Regions from separate parts of the Frigoribacterium sp. PvP054 genome, predicted to be linked through region 1. Evidence: predicted binding sites of a transcription regulator. Region 1 holds the regulator's gene; each other region holds the start of a gene.
The links. The regulator HrcA, encoded in region 1, represses chaperone genes, less so after heat shock. The targets are predictions, from matches to a motif close to TTNGCACTCGNNNNNNNCGAGTGCNAA.

Region 1 (5,230 bases):
CCCGCCTCGGCGTCGGTCAGCCCGTCGACCAGGTAGAAGTGCGCCACGGTCAGAAGTTCAGGAAGCGATCGCGCAGCTTGCCGAACAGACCCTGCTGGAAGTGCGACAGCTCGGGTGCCGGCGACCGTCGACCGGAGGCGAACTTCTCGATCAGTTCGCGCTCCTTGTGGCTGAGCTTCGTCGGGGTGACGACCTGCACGCCGATCTTGAGGTCGCCGCGTCCGGTGCCCCGCAGCCGCGTGATGCCACGGTCCTTCACGGTGATGATGTCGGCGCTCTGCGTGCCGGGCTTGATCTCGACCTCGATCTCGCCGTCGAGGCCCGTGAGCGTGGTCGACGTGCCGAGGATGGCGTCGGCCATCTGCACCTCGAGCGTCGCCAGCAGGTCGTCGCCGTTGCGACTGTAGGTGTCGTGGTGACGCACCTTGACCTCGAGGTACAGGTCGCCGTTCGGTCCGCCGGCCTGGCCGACCTCGCCCTGACCGGGCAGCTGCAACCGCAGCCCGGTGTCGACGCCGGCGGGGATGTCGATCGGGATGGATCGACGTGCACGCACCCGGCCCTGGCCCTGGCAGGTGGGGCAGGGGTTCGGGATGACCGTGCCGTAGCCGCGGCAGGTGCCGCAGGGGCTCGAGGTCATGACGTTGCCGAGCAGCGAGCGGACGGTGCGCTGGATCTGGCCCGAGCCGCCGCAGATGTCGCAGGTCTGGGGCGAGGTGCCGGGCGCGCAGCACGAGCCGCTGCACGTGTCGCAGAGGACGGCCGTGTCGACCTCGATGTCGCGCTGGGTGCCGAAGACGATGTCGTCGAGGTCGACCTCGAGCCGGAGCAGGGCGTCCTGTCCCCGTTCGCGCCGCGACCGCGGCCCCTGGCGCTGCCCCTGGCCGCCGCCGCCGCCGAAGAACGCGTCGAAGATGTCGCCGAAGCCCGCCGCGTTCCCGCCGCCGCCGCCGAAGCCGGGCTGGGGGCCGAGGTCGTACCGCTCGCGCTGCTGGGGGTCGCTGAGGACGTCGTAGGCGTGCGTGACGTCCTTGAAGCGTTCGGACGCCTCGGGGCTCGGGTTGACGTCGGGGTGCAGCTCGCGGGCGAGCTTGCGGTACGCCTTCTTGATCTCTTCCGGGGTCGCCTGACGGTCGACTCCGAGGACGTCGTAATGATCTGCCACTTGTTCTCGTCTGCCTCTGGTGTGGTGTGGTGGTGTCCCGGCGGGGCCGGGCCCGGCGAACCGGGACGGGGTGGGGTCGTGGGGCGGCCGGGGCCGCGATCGTGGTCTACCGCTCGGCGAGCAGCGACGACAGGTAGCGGGCGACGGCACGGACGGCCGCCATGTTGGTCGAGTAGTCCATCCGCATCGGACCGAGGACGCCGAGCCTGGCGACCTCGCTGCCCTGGGTCGAGTAGCCGCTGGCCAGGACGGAGGCCTGCGACAGCCCGAACGAGGCGTTCTCGCGGCCGATGCTCGCGGCCACGTCGACCGCGTCGAGCTGCATCTCGCCGAAGAGCCGCAGGAGGGCCACCTGCTCTTCGATGGCCTCGAGCACCGGGTAGAGGTCGCCGCTGAAGTCGTCACCCGTGCGCACGAGGTTCGCGGCGCCGGCCATCACGAGACGGTCCTGGCGCCCCGCGGCGATCTGCTCGGTCAGGCTGGCGACGACGACGCCGACCACCGCGGCGAGGTCGGGTCGGAACCGTGCGGGCAGGTCGGCGAGGGCGGCGGACGCCTCGCCGAGGGGACGACCGCCGATCACGGCGTTGATCGCGGCCCGCAGTTCGGACAGGAACGACTCGTCGACGGTCGTGCGGATGTCGACCACCCGTTGCTCGACCTGCCCGCTGTCGGTGATCAGCACGGTCATGACGCGGCCGTCGCCGAGGCTGACCAGCTCGACGTGGCGCACGCGCGCGCGGGAGAAGGTCGGGTACTGCACGAGGGCCACCTGGTTGGTCAGCTGCGACAGCAGCCGGACCGTCCGCCCGAGCACCTCGTCAAGGTCGGTGGAGTCCCCGAGGAAGGTCTCGATGGCCTGACGCTGCGCCGCGCTCAGTGGACGCAGGTCGGCGAGCTGGTTCACGAAGAGGCGGTAGCCCTTGTCGGTGGGCACGCGGCCCGACGACGTGTGCGGGGCGGCGATGAGCTCTTCTTCTTCGAGGAGGGCCATGTCGTTGCGGATGGTCGCGGCCGAGACGCCGAACTGGTGACGCTCGACGATGGACTTCGACCCCACCGGCTCGCGCGAGGCCACGTAGTCGTGCACGATGACGCGCAGCACTTCGAGACCGCGTTCGGAGACCATGCCGCACCTCTCTTCGCTCGACGCCCCCCGGGTCGTCCACCTCCGGGCGACCGGGCCTGGCACTCGTCGTGCCGGACTGCCAATCGTACGACACCTCCGTCGCCCGGCCTACTCGCGCCGCGCCCGCCTGCCCTAGGGTGGCGGGGACGACCCGCACGACACTCACGGAACAGGTGCAGCCATGACCGACACCCCTCCCGCCCAGCCGAACGGCCCGCAGCCCGGCCAGGGCTACGGCCAGCAGGGCGGCTACGGCCAGCAAGGCTACGGCCAGCAAGGCGGTTCCCAGCCGCAGCCGGTGCAGCCGATGCGCCCCGAGGACGAGAAGCTCTGGGCGACCCTCGTCCACCTCGGCGGCATCCTGTTCGCCTTCGTCCCCGCGCTCGTCGGCTACCTCGTGTTGAAGGACCGCGGGCCGTTCGTCCGCGAGCACACCAAGACCGCGCTGAACTTCCAGATCACCATGGCGATCGTGTACGTGGTCTCGGCGATCCTCTCGATCATCCTCATCGGCGGCCTCCTGGCGCTGATCGCGGCGATCCTCGTCGTCGTCTTCTCGATCATCGCCGCCGTCGCGGCGAACAAGGGCCAGTGGTACAAGTACCCGCTGACCATCGAGTTCATCAAGTAGACGGTCCACCGGCCCGGACGGGCACGACGCGAGGCGCGACTCCCCCGGGAGCCGCGCCTCCTGCGTTCTCGGCCCGCGCCTCCTGTGTTCTCGGCCGACGCCCCCGGGCCCCTGCCTCCCCCACGTGCGCCTCGGGGCCGGCGGGGACCCGACGCGGCGGGCCGGTCAGTCGGGCAGCAGGCGCCGGACGACGGCGTCGGCCATGAGGCGACCCTCGCGCGTCAGGACGACGCGACCCCGCAGGGCCGGACGACCCTCGACCCAGCCGTCGGCGATGAGCCCGGCGACGGCCTGACGGCCGTCGTCGTCGAGCTCGGAGGTCGGCAGGCCCTCGCGGATGCGCACGCCGAGCAGGACGCGCTCGACGCGGCGCGTCTCGTCGTCGAGGGTCTCGCGTCCGGCGGCCGGCGACTCGCCCGCGGCCATGCGCTGCTGGTAGGCGGCCGGGTGCTTGACGTTCCACCAGCGCACCCCGCCGACGTGGCTGTGCGCACCCGGTCCGACGCCCCACCAGTCGTGCCCCTGCCAGTAGGCCAGGTTGTGACGGGACCGGTGTTCGAGACCCCGGGACCAGTTGCTCACCTCGTACCAGTCGTAACCCGCCTCGGCGAGCCGCGCGTCGGCGAGCTCGTACATGTCGGCGGCGGTGTCGTCGTCGGGCGTCGCCACCTCGCCCCGCTTGATCTGGCGGGCGAGCTTCGTGCCCTCTTCGACGATGAGCGAGTAGGCGGACAGGTGGTCGGGCTGCTGCTCGAGCGCGACGTCGAGCGACCGGCGCCAGTCGTCGAGGGTCTCGCCGGGCGTGCCGTAGATGAGGTCGAGGCTGACGTCGAGCCCGGCGTCCCGCGCCCAGCGGACGACGAACGGGATGCGCTCGGGGTCGTGCGTGCGCTCGAGGGTGGCCAGCACGCTGGGCACCGCCGACTGCATGCCGAAGCTGACGCGCGTGAACCCGGCGTCGGCGAGCTGCTGCAGGTAGAGCGCGTCGACCGAGTCGGGGTTCGCCTCGGTCGTCACCTCGGCGCCCGGCTCGAGCCCCCAGGTGTCGACCGTCGCGTGCAGCATCGACGCGAGGTCGCCCGACGGCAGCATCGTCGGGGTGCCCCCGCCGAAGAACACCGAGGAGGCGCTCCGCCGTGGCAGCCCCGCCTCGCGGAGCACCCGGCCCCCGAGTTCGATCTCGGCGACGGCCTGCCCGGCGTAGTCGTCGCGACGGGCGCCCCGCAGCTCGTCGCCGGTGTAGGTGTTGAAGTCGCAGTACCCGCAGCGCACCCGGCAGAACGGGACGTGCAGGTAGACGCCGAAGTGGCGGGCGTCGGCACCGACGGCGACGCTCTCGGGCAGGCGACCGTCGACCGGTGCGGGGTCGCCGAGGGGAAGGGCTCCGGGCACCGTCAGGCGCCGGTCCCGGCGGCGTCGCCGCGCGGCCCGGTCGGGGGCCGCTCGTCGCCGCGCGGGTCGCCGACCCCGGCCTCGGTGTCCTCGACCACGACGACCTCGTCCGTCTGCTCGCCCTTCTCGTTGAGGCTGAGCGCCCGGAGGTACCGCTTCGTGTACTGCGCCTGGGTACGTCGGAGGAACGGCGCCACGAGGCGCCACTTCGCGCTCGACGGCTTCGAGAACGACCGGATCGACAGCCAGACCGAGCCGTCGTCGGTCTGGTCGACGATCCAGGACTCCTCGCCGCACTCGGGGTGCCCGTCGAGGGTGCCGTAGGCGAAGCCCTTGCGCCTCGGTTCGTCGATCACGTAGACGACGCGCACCGGCGCCTCGACCGTGCGACCGTACGCCTCGATGCCGAGCGTGGCCGTCGTGCCCGCCGTCAGGAACGGCGTGCCGTCCGGCGCGTAGCGCGACTCGTCACGGGCGGCCGCCCACTCGGCCGCGTCGACCGGTTGGCCGTGCTCGTCGAACTGCACGGGCGTGTACTCGCTCTCGTCGGCCGAGGGCACGCTGTCGACGCGGACGCTGATGCCGCTGCGCTCCTGGATCTGCCAGGTCATGGTGGCGATCCACGCCGCGGCGAACCGGGCGTCGCCGTGACCGACGCGGGCCCGGTACTCGGCCGGCTTGAACCCCTTCGGCGGGTACTGCATCAGGTCGGGAGCCTGCGTGGCCCCGACCTCGCCGTAGGTCGTGCGGGTCTCGGTGTGGGTGGCTCGGCGCATGGCCTACTTCTTGTCCTTCTTCTCGACGTCACCGCTCAGCGCGGCGATGAAGGCCTCTTGGGGCACGTCGACCCGGCCGATGGTCTTCATGCGCTTCTTGCCCTCTTTCTGCTTCTCGAGCAGCTTGCGCTTGCGCG
Region 2 (5,230 bases), on a different contig from region 1:
ACGACCCCAAGGTCATCGAGCTCTACCTCGGCACCCTGGCGAAGGACGTCGAGGGCGCCTGACGCCCCCTGTGCCGCCCTGAGGCCCCGATCACGCCCCGGCGTGGTCGGGGCCTCGTGCGTGCGCCCGGCGGGCGCCGAGGCTGCGCACCGCGTGTCGTGCACCGCACCCGGTCTCGACGCGGTGCCGTGCACGACACACGGTGCGAAGGCGGGGACGCACCGGCGGGCCGTCCCGGGACGAGGAGGCGCGGCACCGGGGACGCGGACGTCGCGACCGTCCTGGGGTCGCCCGCCGCGCCTCCCGGCCTCGAGACGCCGCGCCGGGGCGCCCGAGCCTGGCGCACCGCGTTTCGTGCACCGCACCCGGTCTCGACGCGGTGCCGTGCACGAGACGGGGTGCGAAGGCGGCGACGCATCGGCGACGCGGTGCCGTGCACGACACACGGTGCGAAGACGGCGGCGCACCGGCGACGCGGTGCTGTGCACGAGACGCGGTGCGAAAGCGGCGACGCACCGGCGACGCGGTGCGGGGCACGCCGAAGGGCCCGGCACGATGTCTCGTGCCGGGCCCTCGGATGGTGCGGGTGGTGGGACTAGCCGACCGAACCCTCGATGCCGGTCTGGTAGACGGGCTTGTTGTCGGCGTCGAACTGGTAGACGCCGATCGAGGCGGACGACGGGTCGTTGTCGTCGTTGAACGGTCCGATGCCCGAGGGGCCGGTGTAGTGGATGTCGTCACCGGCGTCGAGCGCGGTCTTGCAGTCCGCGAAGGTGGTGCACTCGGTGCCGCCGTTCGCGCCGGAGACCGCGGCCATGTTGGCCTGGATCGTCCCGGCGTCGGTGCCGCCACCGGCCTGGGCCGCGAGAGCGGTCAGGATGACGGCGTCGTACGACTCGGCAGCGTACGAGTAGTCGGCCAGAGCCTGTCCCTCGCTCTGCTGGTACCCGGCGGCGAGCTTGGCCTTGAAGTCGGCGCTCGCGTCGGCACCGGGGATCGTGCCCTTGGCGCCTTCCAACGTGCCGGGCTCGAAGTCGGCGCTGTAGTCCGCCGTGTTGCCGTCGGACATGTAGACCTTGCTCATGTCCCAGCCCTGGGCGACCAGCTCGGGGACGATCGACTTGGTCTCGTCGAAGGCGAGGATCACGATGGCGTCGGGGTCGGCGGCGATGGCTGCCGAGACCTCGGACGAGAAGGTGGTCTGACCGGGGGGGAACTCCTGGCCCTCACCGGTTCCGCCGTAGACGACGGTGCCGCCCGAGCTCTCGATCGACTCCTGCGTCGAGTCGCGGAGGCCGGTGCCGTAGGTGTCGTTGAAGACGAGGAAGGCGACGTTGGCGTTGCCGTCGGCGGTGATCTGCTGGCCGAGGGCCGAACCCTGCACCGAGTCCGGCGGAGCGGTGCGGTAGTAGTACGACGAGTAGCCGCTCAGCGAGCTCGCCGTGTTGGCGGGCGAGATCTCGACGATGCAGTTGCTGGTGAGCTGGTCGACCACGTTGAGCGTGACGCTCGACGACTCGGCACCGAGCACGACGGGCACCTTGGCGTCGATCAGCTGCGTCGCCGCGTTGCTCGACACGGTCATGTCGTTGCTGTCACCCGAGTCGGTGCTGGTCGAGATCTCGGCCGGCTGGTCGAGGACGCCACCGGCGGCGTTGATGTCGCTGATGGCCTGGTTCGCACCGGCGATGGCGGGCGGGCCGAGGTAGGCGAGGGTGCCGGTCAGGGGCAGCATCGTGCCGATCGCGAACGGATCGGTGCTCGGCGTGCCGGCCTCGCAGCTCGCGGCCGGGTCGGTCTTGGCCGACGAGGACGCCGACGACGAGGCGTCGTCGGAGGGGGAGGCCGTCGAACAGGCAGCGAGCAGCACGGAGGCTGCGCCGGCGAGTGCCAGTGCTCGGAGGGCGGTGCTGGATCGGATCATCCGTGGAACCCTTTCGTGGACAGCGGCAGTGCAGCCCGACCGGTGGCGGTCGAACCTGCCGCGATTGGTCCGAAACTAGGGGTCGAATGTTTCTGGCGTGTGTTCTCGGCGTCAAAGTGACGTTTCGTTAGCCATTCGTGACTTTGCGAGGGAAGGTCGCTTCTAGACCGCGGGGGCTACGGCGGCCGGACGGCGCGACCGCCGCCCGGTGCGCACCATGTCGACCGTCAGCACGATCGAGGCGACCCAGACGATCGCGAAGCCGACCCAGCGCGTGAGCGACATGTGCTCGCCGAGCACGACGACGCCCACGACGAACTGCAGCACGGGCGCGACGTACTGCGTCAGGCCGACGGTGGTCAGGGGCAGCCGACGGGTCGCCGCGGCGAACAGCAGCAGGGGCACGGCGGTGATGACGCCGGTGCCCACCGTGGCGATCGTGTGCCCGACGCCCACCGTGCCGAGCACGACGCCGCCGCCCAGGCCCGTCACGTGCAGGACGATCAGGGTCGCGGCCGCGAAGGGGGCGATCCACAGGGTCTCGAGCGTGAGCCCGCCGACCGCGTCGACGCGACCGCCGACCTGCTTCTTGACCAGCCCGTAGAGCCCGAACGAGAACGCGAGCACGAGCGAGATGACCGGTGGCCGCCCCGCGCCGACCGCGATCACGAGGACGGCCACGGCGCTCAGCCCGACGGCCACCCACTGGGTCGTGCGCAGGCGTTCGCGCAGCACGACCACGCCGAGCAGCACCGTCACGATGGGGTTGATGAAGTACCCGAGGGCGGCCTCGACCACGTGACCGCTGAGGGTCGCCGAGATGAAGACCGTCCAGTTGACGACGATGAACGCGCCGGCCAACCCCATGGTGCCCACCACGCGGGGCTGGCGCAGCAGCGCGCCGAACGAGCGCAGGGCGCCCGTGACGACGAGCAGCACCGCGCAGAAGACGAGCGAGAAGAGCACGCGCCAGGCCACGATCTCGAACGGGCCGGCCGGTGCCAGCAGCAGGAAGTACACCGGCAGCACGCCCCAGAGCCCGTAGGCCCCCAGGGCGTAGGCGAGCCCCGCACCGCCGGCTCCGGCGACGCCGAGCCCCGGGGTCGGGGCGGCGGGGGACGAGGAGGCGCGGGTCGAGGTCACCTGGTGACTCTAGGTGGCTGCACCCACTGCACGGAACGCGAGGTCCTGCCACGGTGGATCGATCGACGGACGATCATGCCCGGGGACGGTCGATCGTCCGCCGGGAGGCCGCGGACACGACGAAGGCCCCTGCCTGGGCAGGGGCCTTCGGGGCGGCGACCGGTGGTCGCGGGCGACGGCCGGAGCCGCGCCGGGAACTAGCGGACGATGACCGCCAGGACGTCGCGAGCCGAGAGCACGAGCAGGTCTTCGCCGCCGTACTTCACCTCGGTTCCGCCGTACTTGCTGTAGATGACCTTGTCGCCGACGGCGACGTCGAGCGGCACGCGGTTGCCGTTGTCGTCGATGCGGCCCGGGCCCACCGCCACCACTTCGCCCTCTTGGGGCTTCTCCTTGGCGGTGTCGGGGATCACGAGGCCCGAAGCAGTGGTCTGCTCGGCTTCGACCTGACGAATGACGATGCGATCTTCGAGCGGCTTGATGCTGACCGACACGGGTGACCTCTTCTTTCTCGGTGCTACGAAAACATGGGGGCTGGCACTTGCCGGGGGCGAGTGCCAGAACAACTGTAGGACGAGACTGGCACTCGGTCAATCCGAGTGCCAACGGGTCGGGTCGCGTGCGTCACACTGGACGACATGGATTCCTCCGAGCTGCTCGAAGTCCTCTCACCCGAGGGGCTGCGGCTGCTCGACTCGCTGCCGGCGGGCGGTGGCACCGGCGACGACGTCGTCGGCACCGTGGCCGCGCTCCGCAAGCAGGGGCACCCGCCCGCCCTGGTGTCCGCGGTGCTGACCCAGGCGAGGCTCCGGGGCAAGGCCGCCGCCAAGTTCGGTGAGTTCGCGAGCCGCATGCTCTTCACCGAGGCCGGCCTCGAGCAGGCCACGCGCCTCCCGGTGGCCGCCCGGCACGCCGGCCGCTACGCCGCCGCCGGCCTCGGCAGCGTGGCCGACCTCGGGTGCGGCATCGGCGGCGACGCGATCGCCTTCGCCGCGCTCGACCTCGACGTGCTCGCGGTCGACCGCGACGAGGTCACCGCCGCGGTCGCCTCGTACAACCTCGCACCGTGGTCGTCGTCGCGGGTCGAGCACGGCGACGCCGCGACGACCGACCTCGGCGGGGTCGAGGGCGTGTTCCTCGATCCGGCCAGGCGGACGTCCGGCCACTCCGCGACGAAGCGCCTCGCCGACCCCGCCGACTGGTCCCCCGGCCTGGACGTCGCGTTCGGTCTCGCCGAGCGGCTGCCCACGGGCGTCAAGCTCGGACCGGGCGTCGACCGCGAACTGCTGCCGACCGACGCCGAGTGCCAGTGGATCTCGGTCGACCGCGACGTGGTCGAGGTGGGGGTGTGGTTCGGACCGCTGGCGCGGCCGGGGGTGGGCCGGTCCGCCCTCGTGATCGGCGCCTCCGGTGCGTCCGAGCTGACGGCGCCTGCCGACTCCGACGACGTGGACCCCGGCGACCTCGGCGAGTACCTCTACGAGCCCGACGGTGCCGTCATCAGGGCACGCCTGATCGGCGACCTCGCCCGGTCGATCGACGCCCGCACGATCAGTCGCGACATCGCCTGGTTGACCACGGAGGCGCGGGTCGAGACCCCCTTCGCCCAGGGCTTCCGGGTCGTCGAGGCCTTCCCGCTCGACGAGCGGACGCTCAAGCGCGAGCTGCGGGCCCGCGGCATCGGCCGACTCGAGATCAAGAAGCGCGGGGTCGACGTCGACCCCGCGACGTTCCGCAAGCGCCTGTCGCTGCAGGGCACCGGGTCGGCGACGCTCGTGCTGACCCGCGTCGCCGGCCGCCACACCGCGCTGCTCTGCGAACGCCTGGCCTGACGCGCCGCCGGACGCCTCGGCGCGGGGGTCGGGGGTCAGTAACCGCCGTAGTAGCCCGAGCCCGACGAGAAGCCAGCGATCCAGAGGCCGAAGAGGACCCAGCCCAGGACGATCAGGGCCACGCCGGCGTAGCCGACGATGAGGCCGGTCAGCCAGAAGCCGCGGGCGTGACGCTCGCGTGACGTGCCGAGGTGGCCCAGGACGACGCCGGCGATCGAGAGGACGATCGAGAGTCCGAAGGTGAACGGGGCCAGCACGAGGCCCGCGATCGAGCCGATCATCGACAGGAGGCTGAGCAGACGCGGGGGCTGGGCCGCACCGGCCGAGGCGT
Region 3 (5,230 bases), on a different contig from region 1:
AGAACCCCTGCCTAGGCACATCGCCCACCGCCGGACGCGAGGGTCGGACCGGGAGGGCGGGACGTCGCACCCGGGTCTCCCCGCGGCGTCGCGCATCCGGGCCACCCCACGGCGTCGCGCATCCGGGCCACCCGCCGACACCGCACACCCGGAACGCCGAAGGGCGGCTCCCCCGAGGGGGAGCCGCCCTTGTGCGTGTGCCCGGCGCGAGCCGGACGGTGCGGACTAGAAGTCCATGCCACCCGAGGGGTCGCCGGCCGGGGCCGGGTTCTTCTCGGGCTTGTCGGCGACGACGGCCTCGGTCGTGAGGAACAGACCGGCGATCGACGCGGCGTTCTGCAGAGCCGAACGCGTGACCTTGGCGGGGTCGATGATGCCGGCGGCCAGCATGTCGACGTACTCGCCGGTCGCGGCGTTGAGGCCCCAGCCGATGTCGAGCCCGCGGACCTTGTCGGCGACGACGCCGGGCTCCATGCCCGCGTTGAAGGCGATCTGCTTCAGCGGAGCGTCGATCGCGACGCGGACGATGTTCGCACCCGTCGCCTCGTCGCCCTCGAGCTGCAGGTTCGCCAGGGCGGTCTTGCCGGCCTGGATGAGGGCGACGCCACCACCGGCGACGATGCCCTCTTCGACGGCAGCCTTCGCGTTGCGGACGGCGTCCTCGATGCGGTGCTTGCGCTCCTTCAGCTCGACCTCGGTCGCGGCACCCGCCTTGATGACGGCCACGCCGCCGGCGAGCTTCGCGAGGCGCTCCTGGAGCTTCTCGCGGTCGTAGTCGCTGTCGGTCGCCTCGATCTCGCTGCGGATCTGACGGACGCGGCCGGCGATCTGCTCGTCGTCGCCGGCACCCTCGACGATGGTCGTCTCGTCCTTGGTGATGATGACCTTGCGGGCACGGCCGAGCAGGTCGAGCGTGGCGTTCTCGAGCTTGAGACCGACCTCTTCGGCGATGACCTGACCACCGGTGAGGATCGCGATGTCCTGCAGCTGGGCCTTGCGACGGTCGCCGAAGCCGGGGGCCTTGACGGCGACCGACTTGAAGATGCCGCGGATCTTGTTGACGACCAGCGTGGCCAGGGCCTCGCCGTCGACGTCTTCCGCGATGATCAGCAGCTGCTTGCCCGACTGGATGACCTTGTCGACGATCGGCAGGAGGTCCTTGATGTTCGAGATCTTCGAGTTGACGATGAGCACGTAGGCGTCCTCGAAGACGGCCTCCTGGCGCTCGGGGTCGGTGACGAAGTACTGCGACAGGTAGCCCTTGTCGAAGCGCATGCCCTCGGTGAGCTCGAGCTCGGTGCCGAAGGTGTTGCTCTCCTCGACGGTGACGACGCCCTCTTTGCCGACCTTGTCGATGGCCTCGGCGATGAGCGCGCCGATGGTGGGGTCGGCGGCCGAGATCGACGCCGTGGCGGCGATCTGCTCCTTGGTCTCGATGTCCTTCGCGTCGGCGAGCAGCTGGTCGGAGACGGCCTGGGCGGCCTTCTCGATGCCGCGCTTCAGCGAGATGGGGTCGGCGCCGGCCGCGACGTTGCGCAGGCCTTCGCGGACGAGGGCCTGGGCCAGCACCGTCGCGGTGGTCGTGCCGTCACCGGCGACGTCGTCGGTCTTCTTCGCGACCTCTTTGACGAGCTCGGCACCGATCTTCTCGAACGGGTCGTCGAGCTCGATCTCCTTCGCGATGGAGACGCCGTCGTTCGTGATGGTGGGGGCGCCCCACTTCTTCTCGAGCACGACGTTGCGACCACGCGGGCCGAGCGTGACCTTCACCGCGTCGGCCAGGATGTTCAGGCCACGCTCGAGGCCGCGCCGGGCCTCTTCGTCAAAAGCAATGATCTTAGCCATGTGTGTTTTTCGTCCCTCCCGGACGTCATGAAGCAGAAGCATTGGCACTCACGTGTCGCGAGTGCCAGCAACGATTCTGGCACTCGCCCGATGAGAGTGCAAGTGACGTTCCGGGGCCCGCGGACGCGAGCACGCCGCCACGACGGACCGTGACGGCGTGCTCGGCGGGTGTCGACGCGTCGGGGCGCGCCGACGGGGTTCAGGCGAGTCGGACGGACTCCGCCTGGGGGCCCTTGTCGCCCGTGCCGACCTCGAAGACGACGGCCTGGCCCTCTTCGAGGACCTTGTACCCGCTCATGTCGATGGCCGAGTAGTGCACGAAGACGTCCTGGCCGCCCTCCTCGACGGTGATGAAGCCGTAGCCCTTCTCCGCGTTGAACCACTTGACGGTCCCGTTTGCCATGGTGTCGCTCCCCTTGCTGTGTACGTACGGCACGTGCGGTGTTGCCGGGCCGGGTCGTCGACGCAGTGACCTGCGCACCCGGACGGGACAGCGTCACTCGTGCAGAACACCAGGTCGGCGAGCCGTGAGGGGCGACCAATCCCAGATGCTAGCGGCGAGAAAAGCCGAGATGAACAGGTGATCCGAGAAACACCCGCAAAAGATGAGGAATCAACCCGTGATTAAACACGGGCGTAACACCGGAGGCGCGGCGAGGGCCCGACGGCACCCGCGCCTCCTCGGGTGGGCCGCCTCGACGGCCCGTCGTCAGGCGCTGTAGTCGGCCCCGAGGACGATCGTGACCGAGGCGCCGGGGAAGGCGTCGGTCAGCTCGACGTCCGCGATGCCGAGCTGCTGGGCCAACCCGAGCGCCACGGCCTCGTCGGCGGCCGACGAGTAGTAGACGGTCGAGGTCGAGACCCGCTCGCTCGCGTTGCCCTGCGTGCCGACGACCCAGCCCTCGGCCTCGAGGCGCTCCGAGGCGGCTCCGGCGAGGCCCGCCGTGGCCGTGCCGTTCAGGACGGTGACGGTGACCGCGGGGTCGACCTGCGACGGGTCGGTGAGCGGTGCGACCGACTCGCTGGCCGACGGGGTGGGCGTCGAGGTGGCCGTGTCGGTCTCGGCAGCCCCGGCCTCGGCCGTGCTCGACGACGAGGGGTTGACGAACTGGAAGCTGTCGTTGGCGACGCCGAGGTAGACGACCCCGGCCCCCACCAGCACGCCGGTCGCCAGGGCGGCCCAGGCGAAGGCGATCCAGCCGCCGCCCGGGCGCTTCACGGCCCGGTGCGCCCCGACGCGGTCGAGGTCGGCGGGGACGTCGTCGAACCGGTCTCGGTCGAATGCAGGCATGCGTGGGTCTCTCGTGGATCAGTGGGTCGGACCGAACGAACGGGTCGCCCGGGCGTCGCGGCGGGCAGCTCGCAGCCGCTGCAGGCGGCCGACGAGCATGGGAGCGTAGGCCAGTGCAGCCGGTCGGTCTATGAGCGAGTTGAGCAACTGCTGGTAGCGGACGGCCCCGAGGCCCAGCTCGCGCCGGATCGCGGCCTCGCGGGCACCGGCCGCCGCCGGAGCGCGCTGTTCGAAGTCGAGGACGGCGCGGTCACGCTCGGACAGCACGCTCGCGCGCACGTCGTCACCCGTCGCGTTCTCGTCCATCGTCGCGGCCCTCCCCTCGGTTCCGGGCCATCCTAGGGGCGGCTCCGTGGCCGATCGCGGAGGCCGGGCGCGTGGTCCGGCAACCCACGGGGCTCACGACACGAGGTGCAGGCGCGTCCCGTGCGCGTCGCCGACGCCGATCGCCCGCCCGTCCAGCGCGAGTGCGGCGAAGGCGTCCTCGGCCGGCACGCCCGGCGGCACCTCGGCGACGACGTCGGCCAGCAGGTCGCGCCGCTCGTACGAGATCCACCGTGCGCCCAGCCGACCGACCTCGTCGACGAAGGCCTGTCGTCTCCGCCCCGGCAGGTAGACGAGCGTGCCCGTCGACACGACGACGAGCGTCGCCCCCTGCGGCGCCTCGGCGGCGAGGGCGACGAGGCCGTCGACGGCGTCCGCCGTGACGAGCCGAGGAGGCGCGGTGCGGGCGAGCGCCACCGCCCGCCCGAGCAGGTCGTGCCGGTCGCCGCGCTCGGGCGGCAGGAGCGTCTCGAGCCACGCGACCTGCTGCGCGTCGTCGACGTCCACGGGGTCGAGGTCGAGCCCCGCCCGCCAGACGACCTCGGGCAGCTGCCCCTCGGGGAGCGGCGGCGCGTCGACCCCGGCGACGACGTCGATCGCGAGCTGCACCGTGCTCGACGGGTCGCCCCAGGCGTGGTCGCCCGAGCGGTAGCCGTACCGGTCGACGCCGAGGCAGAGCCCCGCCGAGGCACCGACCTCGAGCAGCGCGACGGGGCCCGGCACCCGGGCCAGCGCGATCGACAGCGGGGCGCAGCGCCTCACGTCGTTGGTCTGGGTGAGGCGCCGGCCGAGTTCGGCCACGACGTCGTCGGAGCGGGCGAGCAACCAGGGCCGCAGCGTCGACCAGGGCCCGGGCGGCGCGCCCAGCCACCGACAGACCGCGAGGACGAGGACGGGCTGGCGCCGCGCCTCCTCGGCCCGGTCGACGACGGCGAGCGCCACCGGGTCGCCGGCGACGCCCCGGGCCAGGGAGGCCTGCGAGGGCGAGCCCTCGCGCTCGAAGGCGAGGGCAGCGGCCAGGAAGCGCTCGGAGGTGCTCACCCCCGGAGTCTGGCAGCCCGGTGGGCGCCGGGAATCGCGCGACGCCGGATCGTGTTGGATGAGGAGTCCCGACAAGCGAGGAGATCATCGTGGCGTACAAGATCGAGAAGACCGACGAGCAGTGGCGCGAGGAGCTCGACGCCGACCAGTACTCCGTCCTGCGTGAGGCCGCCACCGAGCGTCCCTGGACCGGCGAGCTGCTCGACGAGAGCCGTGCCGGCACCTACGCGTGTGCCGCCTGCGGCGCCGAGCTGTTCAAGAGCGGCACCAAGTTCGACAGCGGGTGCGGGTGGCCCAGCTTCTACGAGTCGGTGAACCCCGAGGCCGTGCAGCTGATCGACGACAACAGCCTCGGCATGACCCGCACCGAGGTGCGTTGCGCGAACTGCGGCTCGCACCTGGGCCACGTGTTCCCCGACGGCTTCGGCACGCCCACCGGCGACCGTTACTGCATGAACAGCATCTCGCTCGACTTCAAGGCCGCCGAGTAGTGAGCACCGTCGCCGACGCCGCCCGGCGTCGTCGGTCGCGGTCGAAGGTCACCGACGTCGCGCCGACGCACGAGCAGCTGCTCGACGCCGTGCGGTCGGCGGCGACGGTGGCCGACCACTCCGAGCTGCGCCCCTGGCGCCTGCTCGAGTTCCGGGGCGACGACCGCATGATCGTCGGTCGGTCCCTCGCCGAGGCGAGCGGGGCCGAGGGGCACGCCCGCGACAAGCTGACCCAGAA

Region 2: groES (co-chaperone GroES) is a predicted target of HrcA. The motif match lies at 3,647-3,673, and genes of this name have one in related genera.
Region 3: groL (chaperonin GroEL) is a predicted target of HrcA. The motif match lies at 1,887-1,913, and genes of this name have one in related genera.

The regions. Positions count from the first base shown of each region.
Region 1 covers NZ_JBEPPU010000010.1:45,406-50,635, forward strand. Annotated here, with positions in the region: gene ABID81_RS12565 (16S rRNA (uracil(1498)-N(3))-methyltransferase) at 1-47, opposite strand, end outside; gene dnaJ (molecular chaperone DnaJ) at 50-1,165, opposite strand; gene hrcA (heat-inducible transcriptional repressor HrcA) at 1,272-2,294, opposite strand; gene ABID81_RS12580 (DUF4870 domain-containing protein) at 2,476-2,925, shown strand; gene hemW (radical SAM family heme chaperone HemW) at 3,091-4,317, opposite strand; gene ABID81_RS12590 (DUF1990 domain-containing protein) at 4,320-5,093, opposite strand; gene lepA (translation elongation factor 4) at 5,097-5,230, opposite strand, start outside.
Region 2 covers NZ_JBEPPU010000008.1:9,493-14,722, forward strand. Annotated here, with positions in the region: gene ABID81_RS11100 (ABC transporter ATP-binding protein) at 1-62, shown strand, start outside; gene ABID81_RS11105 (ABC transporter substrate-binding protein) at 596-1,924, opposite strand; gene rarD (EamA family transporter RarD) at 2,087-3,067, opposite strand; gene groES (co-chaperone GroES) at 3,265-3,561, opposite strand; gene ABID81_RS11120 (class I SAM-dependent methyltransferase) at 3,706-4,899, shown strand; gene ABID81_RS11125 (DUF4190 domain-containing protein) at 4,935-5,230, opposite strand, start outside.
Region 3 covers NZ_JBEPPU010000002.1:557,725-562,954, forward strand. Annotated here, with positions in the region: gene groL (chaperonin GroEL) at 226-1,845, opposite strand; gene ABID81_RS05410 (cold-shock protein) at 2,045-2,248, opposite strand; gene ABID81_RS05415 (LytR C-terminal domain-containing protein) at 2,555-3,136, opposite strand; gene ABID81_RS05420 (DUF3263 domain-containing protein) at 3,155-3,442, opposite strand; gene ABID81_RS05425 (DUF2332 family protein) at 3,536-4,501, opposite strand; gene msrB (peptide-methionine (R)-S-oxide reductase MsrB) at 4,591-4,992, shown strand; gene ABID81_RS05435 (nitroreductase family protein) at 4,992-5,230, shown strand, end outside.